DNA from 4 places in the Streptomyces sp. NPDC002742 genome. Region 1 is predicted to be linked to each of the others. Evidence: riboswitches for the same ligand, from Rfam matches in the RefSeq annotation. Region 1 holds a riboswitch; each other region holds the start of a gene.

What was found. Region 1 has a riboswitch for thiamine pyrophosphate ahead of thiO (glycine oxidase ThiO). Riboswitches for the same ligand answer to the same signal wherever they lie in the genome.
Region 2: another riboswitch for thiamine pyrophosphate. It lies ahead of thiC (phosphomethylpyrimidine synthase ThiC); the one in region 1 lies ahead of thiO (glycine oxidase ThiO).
Region 3: another riboswitch for thiamine pyrophosphate. It lies ahead of ACFYW8_RS27660 (thiamine ABC transporter substrate binding subunit); the one in region 1 lies ahead of thiO (glycine oxidase ThiO).
Region 4: another riboswitch for thiamine pyrophosphate. It lies ahead of ACFYW8_RS04955 (purine-cytosine permease family protein); the one in region 1 lies ahead of thiO (glycine oxidase ThiO).

What each region holds. Positions count from the first base shown of each region.
Region 1 is NZ_JBIAQF010000008.1:308,174-312,539, forward strand. Features, by position in the region: gene ACFYW8_RS17100 (Rv2175c family DNA-binding protein) at 1-297, opposite strand, end outside; gene ACFYW8_RS17105 (NAD(P)/FAD-dependent oxidoreductase) at 362-1,600, opposite strand; gene ACFYW8_RS17110 (hypothetical protein) at 1,633-2,010, opposite strand; TPP riboswitch at 2,063-2,176, shown strand; gene thiO (glycine oxidase ThiO) at 2,174-3,340, shown strand; gene thiS (sulfur carrier protein ThiS) at 3,337-3,537, shown strand; gene ACFYW8_RS17125 (thiazole synthase) at 3,541-4,335, shown strand.
Region 2 is NZ_JBIAQF010000006.1:203,796-208,161, reverse strand. Features, by position in the region: gene ACFYW8_RS12600 (SsgA family sporulation/cell division regulator) at 1-213, shown strand, start outside; gene ACFYW8_RS12595 (YibE/F family protein) at 296-1,813, opposite strand; TPP riboswitch at 1,885-2,041, shown strand; gene thiC (phosphomethylpyrimidine synthase ThiC) at 2,034-3,854, shown strand; gene ACFYW8_RS12585 (VOC family protein) at 3,911-4,297, opposite strand; gene ACFYW8_RS12580 (DUF1801 domain-containing protein) at 4,303-4,366, opposite strand, start outside.
Region 3 is NZ_JBIAQF010000016.1:96,968-101,333, forward strand. Features, by position in the region: gene ACFYW8_RS27650 (carboxymuconolactone decarboxylase family protein) at 4-477, shown strand; gene rlmN (23S rRNA (adenine(2503)-C(2))-methyltransferase RlmN) at 797-1,903, shown strand; TPP riboswitch at 1,944-2,049, shown strand; gene ACFYW8_RS27660 (thiamine ABC transporter substrate binding subunit) at 2,126-3,223, shown strand; gene ACFYW8_RS27665 (ABC transporter permease) at 3,199-4,366, shown strand, end outside.
Region 4 is NZ_JBIAQF010000002.1:484,602-488,967, forward strand. Features, by position in the region: gene gndA (NADP-dependent phosphogluconate dehydrogenase) at 1-111, opposite strand, end outside; gene thiD (bifunctional hydroxymethylpyrimidine kinase/phosphomethylpyrimidine kinase) at 370-1,167, opposite strand; gene ACFYW8_RS04955 (purine-cytosine permease family protein) at 1,235-2,635, opposite strand; TPP riboswitch at 2,627-2,721, opposite strand; gene ACFYW8_RS04960 (alpha/beta fold hydrolase) at 3,077-3,910, shown strand; gene ACFYW8_RS04965 (phospholipase) at 4,021-4,366, shown strand, end outside.

The DNA of each region.
Region 1 (4,366 bases):
GGGCAGGCTCGGGTCGGGGGTGAAGAGCCACTCGAGGGCCTCTTCGTCGGAGAAGCCGTCGTCCCTCAGGAGCGTCAGGGTGCCGGCCAGGCCCTTGACGACCTTCTGCTCGTCCGCGTCGATGAAGTCGGCGGGGACGTGCAGCGCGCGGTTCTCACCACGGCGTACGGCGATCAGCTGGCCGTCCTTGACCAGCTGCCGGACGCGCGTCACCTCGATGCCGAACTGTTCGGCAATATCGGGGAGGGTGAGCCAGGCGGGGACGAGAGCATCGATCTTTGCGTCAATCTCGGTCACGGGACAAGCCTGCCATCCCGGACCGACAGTCGGAAGCCAAGGGCGTCCGACCTGGGGTGACGGATCAGGCCGTGGCGCCCTTCAGCGGCCTCGACGGGTCCGCGAGCAGCTCCGGATCCATGAGGGCGCCCGCCTCGATGAGCCGGCGGCCCTGGGCGAGATCCCTCGGGCGGCCCACCGCCAGGAGGGCGACCAGACGGGTCTCGCGGAGCCAGCACACCGACCAGGAGGCACCCGAGGGGTCGCCGCGCCACGCCAGGGTGTCGTCGGGCGCGTGGTGGCCGACGTACTGCACGAAGCGGCCGAACTGCTCGGACCAGAAGTACGGCACGGGGTCGTAGGCGGCGGGCGCCTCTCCGACGATGTTCAGGGCGACCGTGCGGGGGCCCTGGAGGGCGTTGTCCCAGTGGTGGACGAGGAGCCGGTCCTCGTAGCGTCCCGACGGGAAGGAGGCGCAGTCGCCGACCGCGTAGACGTCCGGCAGGGAGGTGCGCAGGTGGTCGTCGGCGACGATCTCGCGGTGGGCGCCGAGTTCGATGCCGGAGCCGGCGATCCAGGCGGTCGCGGGCCGCGCCCCGATCCCGACCACGACGGCGCCCGCGGGCACCCGGGAGCCGTCGTCCAGGATCACCGCGCCCGGCTCGATGCGCTGCACGCGCGCGTGGGTGCGCAGCGTGGCCCCGCTGTCCGCGTACCAGGCGGCCATCGGGGCGGCCACCTCGGCGGGCAGGGCGCCGGCGAGCGGCCGGTCGGCGGCCTCGACGACGGTGACCGCGCAGCCCGCCTCGCGGGCGGCCGTGGCGAACTCGGCGCCGATCCAGCCCGCGCCGACCACCACGATGTCGTGCTGCCGGGTGAGAACGGGACGCAGCCGGTCGGCGTCGTCCAGGGTGCGCAGCAGATGCACTCCGGGCACGCCTTCGGCGCCGGGCAGCTGGATCGGTTCGGCGCCGGTGGCGACGACCAGGACGTCGTACGGGACGGGCCCCGCGGCCGTGTCCAGTTCGTGGTCGCCGGGGCGCACGCCGAGCGCCTCGCGGCCGAGCCACAGGTCGATGTCCAGTGCCTCGAAGTCGATGTCGAAGGCGGAGCCCTCGGCCTTGCCCAGCAGGACGGCCTTGGACAGCGGCGGCCGGTCGTACGGCTGATGCGGCTCAGCGCCGATCAGCGTGACGGTGCCCCTGAAACCCTGCTCGCGCAGGGCGACCGCGGTCTGCACCCCGGCCATGCCCGCGCCCACCACGACGACCCGCCGTGCCGTGGGCCCCTGCGACTGAGACCGTGCCTGCGTCTGCTCACTCACCTGATCACCATAGACACCTGACCGTTCGTCAGTCAGCGGACGTGCTCGGTGACCTGTTCCACACGGCTCGTCTCGCGCAGCTCTTCCACCACGCTCGTCCCCGCGCCCTTCCGCGACTCCCACGTCCAGGTCTCCTCCAGCCGCACGCGTCCGTCGGGCAGTTCCACGACGAGGGACACGCAGTGGCCCGAGGCGGTGGTCCCGTCGCGCTTGAGCTGTACGTACCGGAAGTCGAGGCGGTCGCCCTCACGGGTGCCCACGAGGTGCCCGCGGACGATGTCGCCGCCCGCGTAGTCGGCCCAGACCGTGCCGTCCCGCTCGTGGTAGGCGAACCGGGTGCGGGTGCCGACCTGGCCCGGCGCCTGGTCGGCGACGGGGGCGAGGACGAGGCCGTCGAGCGGTCGTGCCATGGGCGGAGGCTCCCTTACTGAGACGGAGCGGGGCGGGCTAGGGTGGCCAACGTAAAGCACTCGCGGGAGCCCGGACGCACCGGGCTGAGAGGGAGGCTGGGGCGGCCTCCGACCGTACGAACCTGATCCGGGTCATGCCGGCGAAGGGAGGGGCTGGACGCCCATGTCGCCCACGCGTTCGTCAGACGTCCTCGTCATCGGGGGCGGAATCATCGGTCTGGTGACGGCCTGGCGGGCCGCGCAACGCGGGTTCACCACCGCGCTCGTGGACCCGGAGCCGGGGGGCGGGGCCGCCCAGGTCGCGGCCGGAATGCTCGCCGCCGTCACGGAACTGCACTTCGGCGAGGAGACCCTGCTGGGTCTCAACCTCGCCTCCGCGCGCCGCTATCCGGACTTCGCCGCCGAACTGACCGAGGCGACCGGCCAGGATCTCGGATACCGCCGGTGCGGCACGCTGGCCGTCGCGCTGGACGCCGACGACCGCGCCCACCTGCGGGAACTGCACGCTCTGCAGGTCCGGTCGGGGCTGGAGTCGGAGTGGCTGAGCGGTCGTGAGTGCCGCCGCCTGGAGCCGATGCTCGCACCGGGCGTGCGCGGGGGTCTTCGGGTCGACGGTGACCACCAGATCGACCCGCGGCGCCTCGCGGCAGCCCTGGTCACGGCGTGCGAGCGGGCCGGAGTGGTCCTGCACCGGACCTGGGCGGAGCGCCTGGCGCTCGCGGGGGACCGGGCCGCGGGAGTGGTCACCACGGACGGCACCGAACTCACCGCGGGCCAGGTGGTGCTCGCCGGCGGCAGCCTCAGCGGGCGGCTGGCGGGCGTCCCCGACGACGCCCGGCCGCCGGTGCGCCCGGTCAAGGGGCAGGTGCTGCGATTGACCGTGCCCCAGCGGTACGCGCCCTTCCTCAACCGCACCGTGCGGGCCGTGGTGCGCGGCAGTCACGTCTACCTCGTGCCGCGCCGGAACGGCGAGCTCGTGGTCGGCGCGACCAGCGAGGAGCTGGGCTGGGACACCACCGTGACGGCGGGCGGCGTCTACGAGCTGCTGCGCGACGCCCACGAGCTGGTCCCCGGGATCACCGAGCTGCCGCTCACCGAGACCCGTGCCGGGCTGCGCCCCGGCTCCCCCGACAACGCGCCGCTGCTCGGTCCGACGGCACTGGACGGACTGCTGCTGGCCACCGGGCACTTCCGCAACGGCGTGCTCCTGACACCCGTCACCGGCGACGCGATGGCCCATGCCCTCGCCACCGGCGAACTCCCCGCCGAAGCCCGCCCCTTCACGCCCCTGCGCTTCGGCGCCACCGCCCTCACGGAGCAGCCCGCATGAACATCGTCGTCAACGGGGAGCGGCAGCGGATCGCCGCGGGAACCGCTCTCGACGCGCTCGTCGCGACGCTCACCCCGGCACCGGCCGGAGTGGCCGCCGCCCTGAACGAAACCGTCGTCCCGCGCGCGCAGTGGTCGTCCACCTCCCTCACCGAGGGCGACCGCGTGGAAGTCCTCACCGCCGTCCAAGGAGGCTGACCCATGGCCGACGATCCCTTCGTCCTCGGTGGTACGGCCTACGCTTCCCGGCTGATCATGGGGACGGGCGGTGCGCCCAGCCTCGACGTGCTGGAGCGCTCCCTGGTGGCGTCCGGCACGGAGCTGACGACGGTCGCGATGCGGCGCGTGGACGCGTCCGTGCACGGCTCGGTCCTGTCGGTGCTCGACCGGCTGGGCATCCGCGTCCTGCCGAACACGGCCGGCTGCTACACCGCCGGTGAGGCCGTGCTGACCGCCCGGCTGGCGCGCGAGGCGCTGGGCACCGACCTGGTCAAACTGGAGGTCATCGCCGACGAGCGCACCCTCCTGCCCGACCCGATCGAACTGCTCGACGCGGCGGAGACGCTGGTCGACGACGGCTTCACCGTGCTGCCGTACACGAACGACGACCCGGTGCTGGCGCGCAAGCTGGAGGATGTCGGCTGCGCGGCGATCATGCCGCTCGGCTCACCCATCGGGTCCGGGCTCGGGATCCGCAACCCGCACAACTTCCAGCTGATCGTCGAGCACGCGCGCGTGCCGGTGATCCTGGACGCGGGGGCGGGTACGGCGTCGGACGCGGCGCTCGCGATGGAGCTGGGGTGTGCGGGGGTCATGCTCGCCTCGGCGGTGACGCGGGCGCAGGAGCCCGTGCTGATGGCGGAGGCCATGCGGCACGCCGTGGAGGCGGGGCGCCTGGCGCGGCGGGCGGGGCGCATCCCCCGGCGGCACTTCGCCCACGCGTCCTCTCCCGTGGAGGGCACGGCGGCGCTGGACCCGGAACGCCCGGCGTTCTGATCAGCTGCCGACGTACCGCCGGAACGTCGGT
Region 2 (4,366 bases), on a different contig from region 1:
GCCGACCCGGAGGCGTTCGGCGAGGTGCTGATCCGGCTTCAGGTCGGTGGGGACCACGCGCTGTTCCGGTCCGGGGCCGCGCCGCTCGTCGCGTTTCTCGACCGGACGGACAAGCTGGTGCCGCTCGGTCAGGAGCGCTCCCTCGCGGGTTTCGACACCTCCCTCGACGAGGCGCTCGACCGCATCCTCGCGGAGGAGCAGAGCGCGGGCTGAAGCCTCGGCAGTCCGGAGCGGAGTAACGCTTCCTCACAAGGGGCGTCCATGCAGGATGGTTTCAGCGCTTCCGGTGGACGGCTCAGTGCTTGCGGCGGCGTCCCTTCCCGCTCCGTGCCGGCGTCCTGGCGGCCGAGGGCTGAACGGGGACGGGTTCGGCCCCTTCACGGTCCGCGGCGACCACCAGGGCGGCCAGCGCGGTCGTCACCGGCACCGCTGCGACCAGACCGATCGATCCGACCAGGGTGCGCACGATCTCCTCAGCGACCAGTTCGCTGTTGGCGACGGTTCCTACGCTGCTCTGTGCGATCGAGAAGAGCAGCATCAGCGGCAGCGCGGCGCCCGCGTATGCCAGGACGAGCGTGTTGACGACCGACGCGATGTGGTCGCGGCCGATACGGATGCCCGCGCGGTACAGGCCACGCCGGCCCATCGTGGGATTCGCCTCGTGCAGTTCCCAGACCGCCGACGTCTGCGTCACCGTCACGTCGTCGAGGACGCCGAGCGAGCCGATGATGACTCCGGCCAGCAGCAGGCCGCTCATGTCGATGGACGGGTACAGACCGTGGATCAGGCCGGTGCTGTCGTCGGTGTTGCCGGTCAGTACGGCCCAGTCGATGAAGACCGAGCCCAGGAGACCGATCAGCACCAGTGAGAGAAGGGTGCCGACCACCGCCACGGATGTCCGGGCCGACAGACCATGACACATGTAGAGCGCGATCAGCATGATCGCGCTGGATCCGACAACGGCCACGAGCAGCGGGTTCGAACCCTGCAGGATCGCGGGCAGGATGAAGAAGTTCAGGATCATGAAACTGATGGCCAGGGCGACCAGCGCCATGACGCCGCGCATCCGACCGATCACCACGACCACCACGGCGAAGATCAGGGCGAGCAGCGCCAGGGGCAGCTTCCGGTTCGCGTCCGTGACCGAGTACTGGAGATCCTTGGGAGCCGAGGGCTCGTACGCGACGACGACCTTCTCGCTCTGATGCAACTGCCGTGACTGATCCGGCTGAACGATCTCGAAGAACGTACGGCCCTTGTCCTTGCCGGTGTCGATCCGGACCGTCGCCTTCTTGCATCTACCCGCTGCCTGCCGCTGAGCGGAGGATCCCTCGGCGGTGGAGGTGTCGCCCGTCGGGGTTTCCGCGGAGGCGTTCACGGACTTGCAGTCCACCTGGTCGATCCTGGTGACAGTCGCCTGCTGGGTCTGCCGGTCGAATCCGACACCGGTGCGCTGGTGGGAAGGCGCGCCGCCGGGCCACAGCACCACGAGACCCACCGCCACCGCGGCTGCGAAGGGGATGAGCACCGCGGCGATGACCTTGCGCAGATGCTTGGAGACCGGCGCGGCGGGACCGTGGCTGTGCGAGTGCCCGTGCCCGGCGCTCGGACCCTCCCCATGGCCACCGACGGGATCCGGCCCGTGTCCGCCGCCGGGACCGTGGTGATCACTGCCCGGTCCGGGACCAGGTCCACCACCCGGCCCGTGTCCATGACCATGCCCGTTGCCGGAGCCGTGCCCATGGCCGTCGTCGGAGCCCGGGCGCCGCGGCGGCTCGGGCGGCGGGAACGGGTGCTGCTGGGTGGTTGTCACCGCCCGATCATCGCAAGGACGGCAAGGGCCCTCTGTTCACCGCGCCAAATATGACGCTAGCGTGGAGGCACCTTTGCACACGCGGGAGCTCGGAGCACCGGGCTGAGAGGGCGCTGACCTCCGTCTTCGCGATGTTTCACATGAAACATCGACGAACGGAAGCCGCTGCGTCGACCGCTGAACCTGTTACCGGGTAATGCCGGCGTAGGGAGTAGGTCTCATGACCAACAAAGATGTACGCACGTCTGCCTCCAGTCAGACGGACGGGGCTTCGCCGCCGTCCCCGAACGGCGAGGCCGGGAAGTCCATCGGCTGGCACAAGGCGTACCTCGGGGGCACGCGTTCCGATCTGCGGGTGCCGGTTCGCCAGGTGCACCTCACCAACGGTCAGTCCGTGACTCTGTACGACACCTCCGGCCCGTACACCGATCCGACCGTCGACACCGAGGTGCGCAGGGGACTGGCTCCGCTGCGCGAGAGCTGGATCATCGCCCGCGGAGACACCGAGGAGTACGCGGGCCGTCCTGTCCGCCCCGAGGACGACGGGATCAAGCACACATCCCCGCGCGGGGGCTTGCGCAACCTCGACGCCGTTTTCCCCGGGAGGCCGCGCCAGCCGCGCCGGGGACGTGCCGGGCAGGCGGTCACCCAGCTCGCGTACGCGCGACGCGGCGAGATCACGCCCGAGATGGAGTTCGTGGCGATCCGCGAGAACGTCGACACCGAGGTCGTACGGGAGGAGATCGCCGCCGGCCGGGCGGTGCTGCCGGTGAACGTCAACCACCCGGAGATCGAGCCGATGATCATCGGCAAGCGGTTCCTGGTGAAGGTCAACGCCAACATCGGCAATTCCGCGGTCACTTCCTCCATCGAGGAGGAGGTCGAGAAGATGACCTGGGCGACCCGCTGGGGCGCCGACACGGTCATGGACCTGTCGACCGGACGCAACATCCACACCACGCGCGAATGGGTGCTGCGCAACTCCCCCGTCCCCATCGGTACGGTGCCGCTCTATCAGGCGCTGGAAAAGGTCGACGGCCGGGCCGAGGAGCTGACCTGGGAGATCTACAAGGACACGGTCATCGAGCAGGCCGAGCAGGGCGTGGACTACATGACGGTCCACGCGGGCGTTCGCCTGGCATACGTGCCGCTCACCGCCAACCGAAAGACCGGCATCGTCTCGCGTGGCGGCTCGATCATGGCGGCATGGTGCCTCGCGCACCACAAGGAGTCGTTCCTGTACGAGAACTTCGAGGAGCTCTGCGAGATCCTCGCCGCGTACGACGTCACCTACTCGCTCGGCGACGGTCTGCGGCCCGGCTCCATCGCGGACGCCAACGACGCAGCGCAATTCGCGGAGTTGAGGACGCTCGGGGAACTCAACACGATCGCGAAGCGTTTTCAGGTACAGACGATGATCGAAGGCCCGGGGCATGTCCCGATGCACAAGATCAAGGAGAACATCGACCTTCAGCAGGAGATCTGTGATGAAGCTCCGTTCTATACGCTCGGCCCGCTGACGACGGACGTCGCGCCGGCGTACGACCACATCACTTCCGGCATCGGTGCCGCGATGATCGCCTGGTGGGGCACGGCCATGCTCTGCTACGTCACGCCCAAGGAGCACTTGGGCCTGCCCGATCGTGACGACGTCAAGACCGGCGTCATCACCTACAAGATCGCCGCCCACGCAGCCGACCTCGCCAAGGGGCACCCAGGTGCACAGGATTGGGATGACGCGCTCTCCGACGCCCGCTTCGAGTTCCGGTGGGAGGACCAGTTCAACCTGGCTCTCGATCCGGACACGGCAAGGGAGTTCCACGACCAGACCCTGCCGGCCGAACCTGCCAAGACGGCCCACTTCTGCTCCATGTGCGGGCCGAAGTTCTGCTCGATGAAGATCAGCCAAAGCATCACGGAGCGGTTCGGTGGTGCGGCGACTGAGGGGGTATCAGCCGACGAGATCGCTGAGGGGATGCTCCAGAAATCCAAGGAGTTCGCCGAGGCGGGCAACCGCGTGTACCTGCCACTGGCCGACTGAGCCGCTCCACAGGGACGTGGTCCGGGGCGCACACCCGGACCACGTCCCTCGGCCGGTCATGGCGCGGTGTCCTGCGGGTACCAACGCAGTTCCACCGTGTTGCCGTCGGGGTCCTGGACGTAGACCGAGGTGGCGGTGCCCCGCGCGCCGAAGCGTTCCACGGGGCCCTGAATCACCGTGAACGAACCCGACGCGATGACCTCGTTCCAGTCCAGTGGTTCCACGGTGAGACAGATGTGGTCGACGTTGGACTCCCCGCGGGCATGGGCGACCAGGTCGATGATGGTTTCCGCGGTGATTCTCACCGACGGGAACGGGGCCTGGCCGCCCCGCCACTCGGCGACGCGTACGGGTGCCAGGCCGAGCAGTCCGGTGTAGAAGGCCAGGGACCGTTCGACGTCCTCGACGTTGAGCACCAGATGGTCGAACGCCTTGACACGCACGGTGGTCACTTCGTCTCCAGGGCGACGGCGAGGCGAAGCCACTCGCTGAACAGGGCGGGATCGACGTCG
Region 3 (4,366 bases), on a different contig from region 1:
ACCATGGAAGCTCGGTTGAACCTCTTCGCCAGCCCGGTCGCGGCCAAGTTCACGAAGCACATCGTCGCGGCCGGCAGGGCGCTGGAGGACTCCACCCTGCCGGCCGCGACGCAGGAGCTGGTGAAGCTGCGCGCCAGCCAGATCAACGGCTGCGGTTTCTGCACCGACATGCACACCAAGGACGCCACCGCCGCGGGGGAGACCTCGGTGCGCCTCAACCTGGTCGCGGCCTGGCGCGAGGCGACGGTGTTCACCGACGCCGAGCGGGCCGCCCTGGAGCTGACGGAGCAGGGCACGCGGATCGCCGACGCGGCCGGCGGTGTCACGGACGAGTGCTGGGCGAACGCCGCCAAGTACTACGACGAGGAGCAACTCGCCGCCCTGGTGTGCTGCATCTCGATCATCAACGCCTTCAACCGCGGAAACGTGATCGTCCAGCAGCCGGCGGGCAGCTACCGTCCCGGCCAGTTCGCCTGACCGAGACCGAGGGTGCTCGGGCCGGGTTCCGGGGCCGGCCGGACTTCGGAACCCGGGTCCCGGGTCTGCCGGGCCGGCCGGGATTGCGGGTCCGCGGGGCCGGCCGGGATTGCCGGGTCCACCGGGCCCCGGGTCCCCGCGGGGCTCGCAGTGGGCCGGCTCGTGGCCGGTAGGCCGTTCGCGGGTGTCCCCCAGGGCGTTCATGGGCGCCCTCGGGCCGTCCCGCGGCGGCCCGAGGACGGACCCGGGGGAGCGACGGCCACCACCCCACCGTTCGGGCCCCAGGTCACACCATTCGATCTGCGACACTGGTACAGCCATGCCTAAGCCCGGAGAACTCACCTTTGTAGCGCCGCGCGGAGCCAAGAAGCCGCCGCGGCACCTTGCCGATCTCACGCCTGCCGAGCGCAAAGAGGCTGTTGCCGCGATCGGTGAGAAGCCGTTTCGTGCCAAGCAGCTCTCGCAGCACTACTTCGCCCGGTACGCGCACGACCCCGCCGAGTGGACGGACATCCCGGCCGCCTCGCGCGGCAAGCTCCAGGAGGCACTGCTTCCCGAGCTGATGACGGTCGTACGGCATCTGTCGACCGACCAGGACACCACCCGCAAGACCCTGTGGCGGCTCTTCGACGGCACGCTCGTCGAGTCCGTGCTGATGCGCTACCCGGACCGGGTGACCATGTGCATCAGCTCGCAGGCGGGCTGCGGGATGAACTGCCCCTTCTGCGCCACCGGACAGGCCGGCCTCGACCGGAACCTGTCGACCGGCGAGATCGTGCACCAGATCGTCGACGGTATGCGGGCGCTCCGCGACGGCGAGATCCCCGGCGGTCCGGCGCGGCTGAGCAACATCGTCTTCATGGGGATGGGCGAGCCGCTCGCCAACTACAAGCGGGTGGTCGGGGCGATCCGGGCCCTCACCGACTCCGAGCCGGACGGGCTCGGGCTCTCGCAGCGCGGTATCACCGTGTCGACGGTCGGGCTGGTCCCCGCCATCAACCGGTTCTCCGACGAGGGCTTCAAGTGCCGGCTCGCGATCTCCCTGCACGCTCCCGACGACGAGCTGCGCGACACCCTCGTACCCGTGAACACGCGGTGGAAGGTGCGCGAGGTGCTGGACGCCGGGTGGGAGTACGCGGCGAAGTCCGGGCGGCGCCTGTCGATCGAGTACGCCCTGATCCGGGACATCAACGACCAGGCGTGGCGTGGTGACCGGCTCGGGCGGATGCTCAAGGGCAAGCCCGTGCATGTCAACCTCATCCCGCTGAACCCGACCCCGGGCTCGAAGTGGACCGCCTCGCGGCCCGAGGACGAGAAGGCCTTCGTCGAGGCCATCGCGGCCCATGGCGTGCCGGTGACCGTCCGGGACACCCGGGGCCAGGAGATCGACGGAGCGTGTGGTCAGCTCGCCGCGACCGAGCGGTAGTCTGAGTCGGGTCAGTACGCCTTCATATTCCGACATCTTCATATTCCGACAGGGGAGCGCCACAGCGCTGAGAGTGCGGGACAGACCGCAGACCCTCTGAACCTTGCCCAGGTCATTCTGGGTAGGAAGTTCGGTCATTACTCAAGCTGTTGCGCCCTGCCCGGGAACCGTCAGAGGTCCCGGGCGGGGCCGCGTCTCTTCCTGGTCACCCAGGAGGAATCAGTGAGCACCACCACCAGCGCCGGCAGGCGGTTCGCGGCCTTGGCCGTCGGGCTCGGTCTCGTCGCGCTGCCCGCGCTGTCCGCGTGCGGCTCGTCCGACACCGCCGGCTCGGGCGACTCGAAGACGATCACGCTCGTCAGCCACGACTCGTGGCTCGTGTCGAAGAGCGTGCTCAAGGACTTCGAGAAGCGGTCCGGCTACAAGGTCCGCGTCCTCATGGACGGCGACGCCGGGCAGGCCGTCAACAAGGCGATCCTGACCAAGGACAACCCGCAGGGCGACGTCTTCTTCGGCGTCGACAACACCCTGCTCTCCCGCGCGCTCGACAACGGGCTGTTCCAGCCGTACGCGGCCAAGGGCGCGGACCTGGTCATGCCCGAGTACCGGACCGACCAGGACAAGCACCGGGTCACCCCCATCGACACGGGCGACATCTGCGTCAACTACGACAAGGCCTACTTCAGCGAGCACAAGCTGGCGCCGCCGCAGTCCTTCGACGACCTGGTCAAGCCCGCGTACAAGAATCTCCTCGTGACCGAGAACGCCGCCACGTCCTCGCCCGGCCTCGGTTTCCTGCTCGGGTCCGCCGCGCACTACGGCGACGACAACTGGCAGGGCTACTGGAAGAAGCTCAAGGCCAACGGGGTGAAGGTCGTGGACGGCTGGGAGCAGGCGTACAACGACGAGTTCTCCGGTTCCGCCGGCGGCAAGAAGGCCAAGGCCGACCGCCCGCTCGTCGTCTCGTACGCCTCGTCGCCACCCGCCGAGGTCATCTACGCCAAGCCGAAGCCCACCACCGCCCCGACCGGGGTCGCGGCCGGCACCTGCTTCCGGCAGGTGGAGTACGCGGGTCTGCTCAGCCACGCCAAGAACGCCAAGGGCGGCAAGGCGTTCCTGGACTTCCTGCTGACCAAGGAGTTCCAGGAGGACATGCCGCTCAACATGTTCGTCTACCCGGTGCGTGAGGGGGCGCGGGTGCCGGCGGAGTTCACCCGGTTCGGTCCGCAGGCCAAGGATCCCGAGATCCTGGCGCCCGCGAAGATCGCCGCCGATCGCGACCAGTGGGTCAAGTCGTGGACCTCGCTCGTACTGAAGTAGCCGACGGCGCGGACGGCGCGGACCGGGCCGACGGGGTCGGCGAGGGCGGCGGGACCGGCGAGGACGGCAAGGCTTCGGGAAAGGCGCGCGGGCAGGGCGTGACGCGGTTCGCGCTGATGGCCCTGCCCGTCGCGTTCTTCGCGGTCTTCTTCGCCTACCCCGTGGCCGCGATCGTCTCGCGCGGGCTCCACGGGGACGGCGGATGGCAGCTCGGCCGGATCTGGGACGTGGCGACCCGGCCGGACATCCGGCACGTGCTGTGGTTCACCACCTGGCAGGCGCTCGCCTCGACGGCGCTCACGCTCCTGGTGGCGCTCCCCGGCGCGTACGTCTTCGCGCGCTTCGATTTCAGGGGCAAGCAGATACTCCGGGCCGTGGTCACGGTGCCCTTCGTGCTGCCGACCGTGGTCGTCGGCACGGCGTTCCTCGCGCTGGTCGGCCGGGGCGGGCTGCTCGACGAGCTGTGGGGCGTACGCCTGGACACCACGGTGTGGGCGATCCTGCTGGCGCATGTCTTCTTCAACTACGCGGTCGTCGTACGGACCGTCGGCGGGCTCTGGTCGCAGCTCGACCCGCGCCAGGAAGAGGCCGCCCGCGTGCTCGGCGCCTCCCGCTTCGCGGCCTGGCGCAGGGTGACGCTGCCGGCGCTCGGGCCGGCCGTGGCCGCCGCCGCACTCATGGTCTTCCTCTTCACCTTCACCTCGTTCGGTGTGGTGCAGATCCTCGGCGGCCCCACCTTCTCGACCCTCGAGGTCGAGATCTACCGGCAGACCTCCGAGATCTTCGATCTCGCGACGGCGGCGGTGCTCACGATCGTCCAGTTCGTGGCGGTGGGGGCGATCCTCGCCGTGCACGCGGCGACCGTACGCCGCCGGGAGACCGCGCTGCGTCTGGTGGCCCCGGAGACGACGGCGCGCAGGCCGCGCGGGGCCGGGCAGTGGGGGCTCCTCGCGGGCGTGCTGGCGAGCATCGCGGTCCTCCTCGTGCTGCCGCTCGCGGTCCTCGTCCAGCGGTCCCTCGGCGCACCGGGATTCAGCTACTACCGGGCGCTGACCCACGACGACGGAGGTGTCTTCCTCGTCGCCCCGATCGAGGCGGTCGGCAACTCGCTGGAGTACGCGCTCGCCGCCACCGCCATCGCCG
Region 4 (4,366 bases), on a different contig from region 1:
GGGGGTGCGGTTGTGGACGGCGACGGTGTAGCCGTTCCGGGCGAAGTTGCGGGCCAGGTTGCGGCCCATCACCGCGAGCCCTGTGACGCCGATCTGCGCGGTCGCCTTCATGGTGTGCTCCTTGGATCCGGATCTGCCTGCCCGCGTACCTGACGGGCGAACAGACGACTGTCGCTGTGTCGATCAGTACGCACGACAGGGGGTGAGGTGTTCACCTTCCGGGGCAGGTGGTGCGCCGGATCGCGTGCCAGGGTCTCCGGACGACGTGCGGAGGCGGGTACTCCGGAAGGCCCGGACGGACCCGGCGGTTCCGGGACTTCGGCATTCCGGAACCCCGGAACCCCGGAACCCCGGCCGGCGGTCCGGCGGTCAGCCGTTCCGGCGCTGTCGCCACCCGTGGTCCACCGGCCCGATGCCGGCGCCGAGCGCGAAACCGGCCTCTATCGCGGCGGTCACGTACGCCTTGGCCCGCCGTACCCCCTCCGGTACCGAAAGGCCCTCGGCCAGGCCCACCGCGATCGCCGAGGCGAGCGTGCAACCGGTGCCGTGCGTGTGCCGGTTGTCGTGCCGCGGCGCGCGCAACCAGTGCTCCGCCGTTCCGTCGGTGAGCAGATCGACGGCCTGACCCGGCAGATGGCCCCCCTTCACCAGCACCCAACGGGGACCGAACGCGAGCAGCCGGTCGGCGGCCCCGCGCATGCCCTCCTCGTCCTTCACCTTCACCCCGGTGAGCTGCGCGACCTCGTCGAGGTTCGGGGTGGCCACCGTCGCCCGCGGCAGCAACCGGGTCCGTACGGCGTCCAGCGCGTCGTCGGCCAACAGCCGGTCCCCGTGCTTCGAGACGCTCACCGGGTCCACGACGACGGGGGCGCCCACGTCGGACAGCAACTCGGCGACAGTCGTGACCAGGCCGGGCGACGAGAGCATCCCGGTCTTCACGGCCTGTACGCCGATGTCGTCGACCACGCTGCGGTACTGGGCGCGCACAGCCTCCTCGGACAGCTCCCAAGCACCCTGCACACCGACGGAGTTCTGCGCGGTCACCGCGGTGAGCACGCTCATGCCGTGGGCGCCCAGCGCGAGCATCGTCTTCAGGTCGGCCTGGATCCCGGCGCCACCGCCGGAGTCGGATCCGGCGATCGTCAGGACGCGGGGCGGCGTGGTCACAGGAGTTGTTCCTCTCGGATACGGCTTCGGGCGTGGGGCCCTCGACCGGCGGAGCGACGAAGGGCCCTCAGGCGCGGCGGCGCAGCCGGAGCGGGGCGTAGAGGGCGAGGGCGACGAGGAACGCCACGTAGTAGGAGAGGTCCGCGCCGTGCAGCGCCTCGGCCACCGGACCGACGTACAGGCCGGTGTCCATGAACGGCACGGCCGCGCCGAACGCCGCGACGAAGGCAACCAGTGACGGCCATACCGGGCGCGGAAGGGAGATCTCGGCGGCGACGTCGAACGGGACGCCCCCACGCTCCCGCCCGCGGGCGATCCAGTCGACGACGACGATCGCGACGAACCCGGGGATCCAATACCCCACGAACAGCAGCACGTTCTGGAAGCGGGCCGTGGTGTCGGCGGCGTGCATCCACAGCACCAGCGGGAAACCGAGCCCGGCGGCCAGGGCGGCGGCCACCGGGCGCGGTATCCGCACGCCCAGGGTCTGCAGGGCGAGTGAACCGCTGTAGTCGTTCATCGCGTTGCTGCACACCGCCGCCAGTGCCACGGCCAGCAACCCGAACGCGCCCGCGGCCCCGCCGCCCAGCAGCGCGTCCACGCCCGCCGCCGTCTGGTCGGTCAGCACCGACGCGCCCCACAGCCCGAGGACCTGCACGGCGACGAAGGACGCGACGAGGCCGAGCAGGGTGCACCAGAACATCCGCGGTCGGGACGTCGTACGCGGCAGATAGCGGCTGAAGTCACCGGCGTACGGCGCCCAGGACAGCGAGAGGCTGAGCGCGATGGTGCTGGTGAGCACGAACGCGCCCGCGCGATCGGCGCCGGTCGCCGTCCCTGTCGCGGCCGGGTGGACGCCGTCGAGCATGCGCCAGGCGATCACCGCGAAGGCGATGGCTAGCGCGAACGTCATCACGATCTGCAGGCGGTGGATGGCCTCGTAGCCGAGGACGCCGAGCGCCCCCTGGGCAAGCATCATCACGAGCACGCCGAGCCAGAACGGCCAGCCGCACAGCCGCGCCAGCGCGTCCCCGCCGAACAGGCCGATCAGCGCGTCCCAGGCGACCGAGGACAGCCACTGGAGCATCCCCGGCAGCACCACGGCGCGGCCGAACGCGAGCCGTGCGAGCGGTAGTTGGCCAGTGCCGGTGAGGCCGCCCCAGGTGCTGAGGTAGGCGGTGGGCAGCGCGCCGAGCACGGTCCCGAGGACGACAGCCGCCAGCGCGGTGGCGAAGTCCAGACCGAGCGCGATACCGATGGTGCCGGTGAACACGCCCGTCATCGTCAGGTTCGGAGCGAACCACACCGTGAACAGGCGCCCGGCCCCGCCGTACCGGTTGTTCTCGGGGACCGGCTCGATGCCGTGTCCCTCCACCCGCAGGTCGCCGGGAGCGGCGGGCATCCGTCCGTCGAAGACGGCGGGCCGGCCGTCGACGGGCAGCCCGTCGGAAACATGCGCCAATGGCATGGAAGACATCCCTCCGCCAGTACGAACTGGTTCAGGTTCGACGGGTGTGATCTCAGCCCTCGGACGGGGCACCCCGTGTCCGGTACTACGACGGACACATTAACCCCATCCCCCAGGTCGTGGGTACGACGGCTCCCGTGCGCGACGGCTCCCGAGCAGGACGGCTCCCGAGCACGACGGCTGTCGTGCTCGGCGGTCCCTGCGTAGGGCGGCTCCTGTGCAGGGCGGCCCCTGCGCACGGCCGAGATGGCCGTCCGCGGTGCTGGAGTCACCCACCCGGGCCAGTGCCCGCCGGCACAGTCGGCTTCGTCCGAGCGCCCCGACCGGGCCTTTCGCGGGGCGCCGCGCGTCGCCCCTCGGTACTGTCGGAAGTGATCGCCGCTCGCTCTCCGTTCCAGGGTTCCCGGACCCCGGTGGCCGGGCGGAAGGAGGCAGAGTGCCGTGACCGTGATCTCCCTGAAGTCCGCGCAACTGCGGGAAGGGCCCACCCTCCCGTACGCCGAAGCCGGCTACCCCAGTGGTACACCGGTCGTCCTCGTGCACGGTCTGGCCGACTCCTGGTGGTCCTTCGAGCCCCTTCTCAGGCGCCTGCCGGCGTCCCTGCACGGCTATGCGCCCACGCAGCGCGGACACGGCGATGCCGACCGGCCCGCGGAGGGCTACGATCCCGACGACTTCGCCGCCGACCTGGTGTCCTTCCTGGACGCGGTCGACATCCCCCGCGCCATCCTGGTCGGGGCGTCCAGCGGCGGCGTACCGGCCCGGATCGTCGCGGGCAGTCACCCCGACCGCATCGCGGGTCTGGTTCTGCTCGGCGTCCCCGGCACCCTCGCGGACAAGCCGGCGGCGGCCGCGCTGGGGAAGTCCCTGGAAGATCTCTCCGACCCCGTGCCCCGCGCGTTCGTCGAGGACTTCCTGGCGGGCACGGCGACCCGCCCGATCGCCCGGGGCTTCATCGAGACGATGGTGGAGGAGAACCTCAAACTCCCCGCGTACGTCTGGAAGGAGACCGCGCGCGGTCTCCTCGACGCCGACCTCGGTGGCACCCTCGCGGGCATCCTGGTGCCCACCCTCGTCATCTGGGGCGAACAGGACGAGTTCCTGCCCCGTGAGGACCAGCAGACCATCCTGGACGCCGTCCACGGCGCGGCCTTCGTCGCCTACGAGGGCGCCGGCCATGTCGTCCACTGGGAACAGCCCGAACGCGTGGTCGCCGACATCGCCGCGTTCGCCACGCGGATCGAGCACCCCGGTACCGCGTACGGCACCGCCTGACCTCGCCCCGAGGATGAACGGCCGCGCGCCGAAACCGCGTTGGCCTGAGCCTCTGATGACTCCCCGCAACATGGCATGCTCATGGTCCCCATAGGAAGGGATCACGTGCCATGAGACCGAGCCGACGCTCCCTGCTCGCCGCCACCGCCGTACTGAGCACCGTTTTCGCCGTTCCCGCTCCGGCCGGCGCCGCCGAGATCCCCGTCGGGGGCGCCTACTACGTCCAGAGCGCCACCACGGGACTGAACGCCGCCGACAGCGCGGGCGCGGTCGTCCAGCACAATCCCAGGGGCAACGAGGACCACCAGCAGTGGACTCTGCGCCGGAACGGCTCCTCTTCGGTGCTCGAAAGCGCCGACACCGCGGGCAGTTGTCTGGGCCGCTCGGGCGACCAGGCCCGGACGGTCGCCTGTACGAGCGCCGACGCCTCGTGGGAGGTCGCCCCGAACGGCGCCG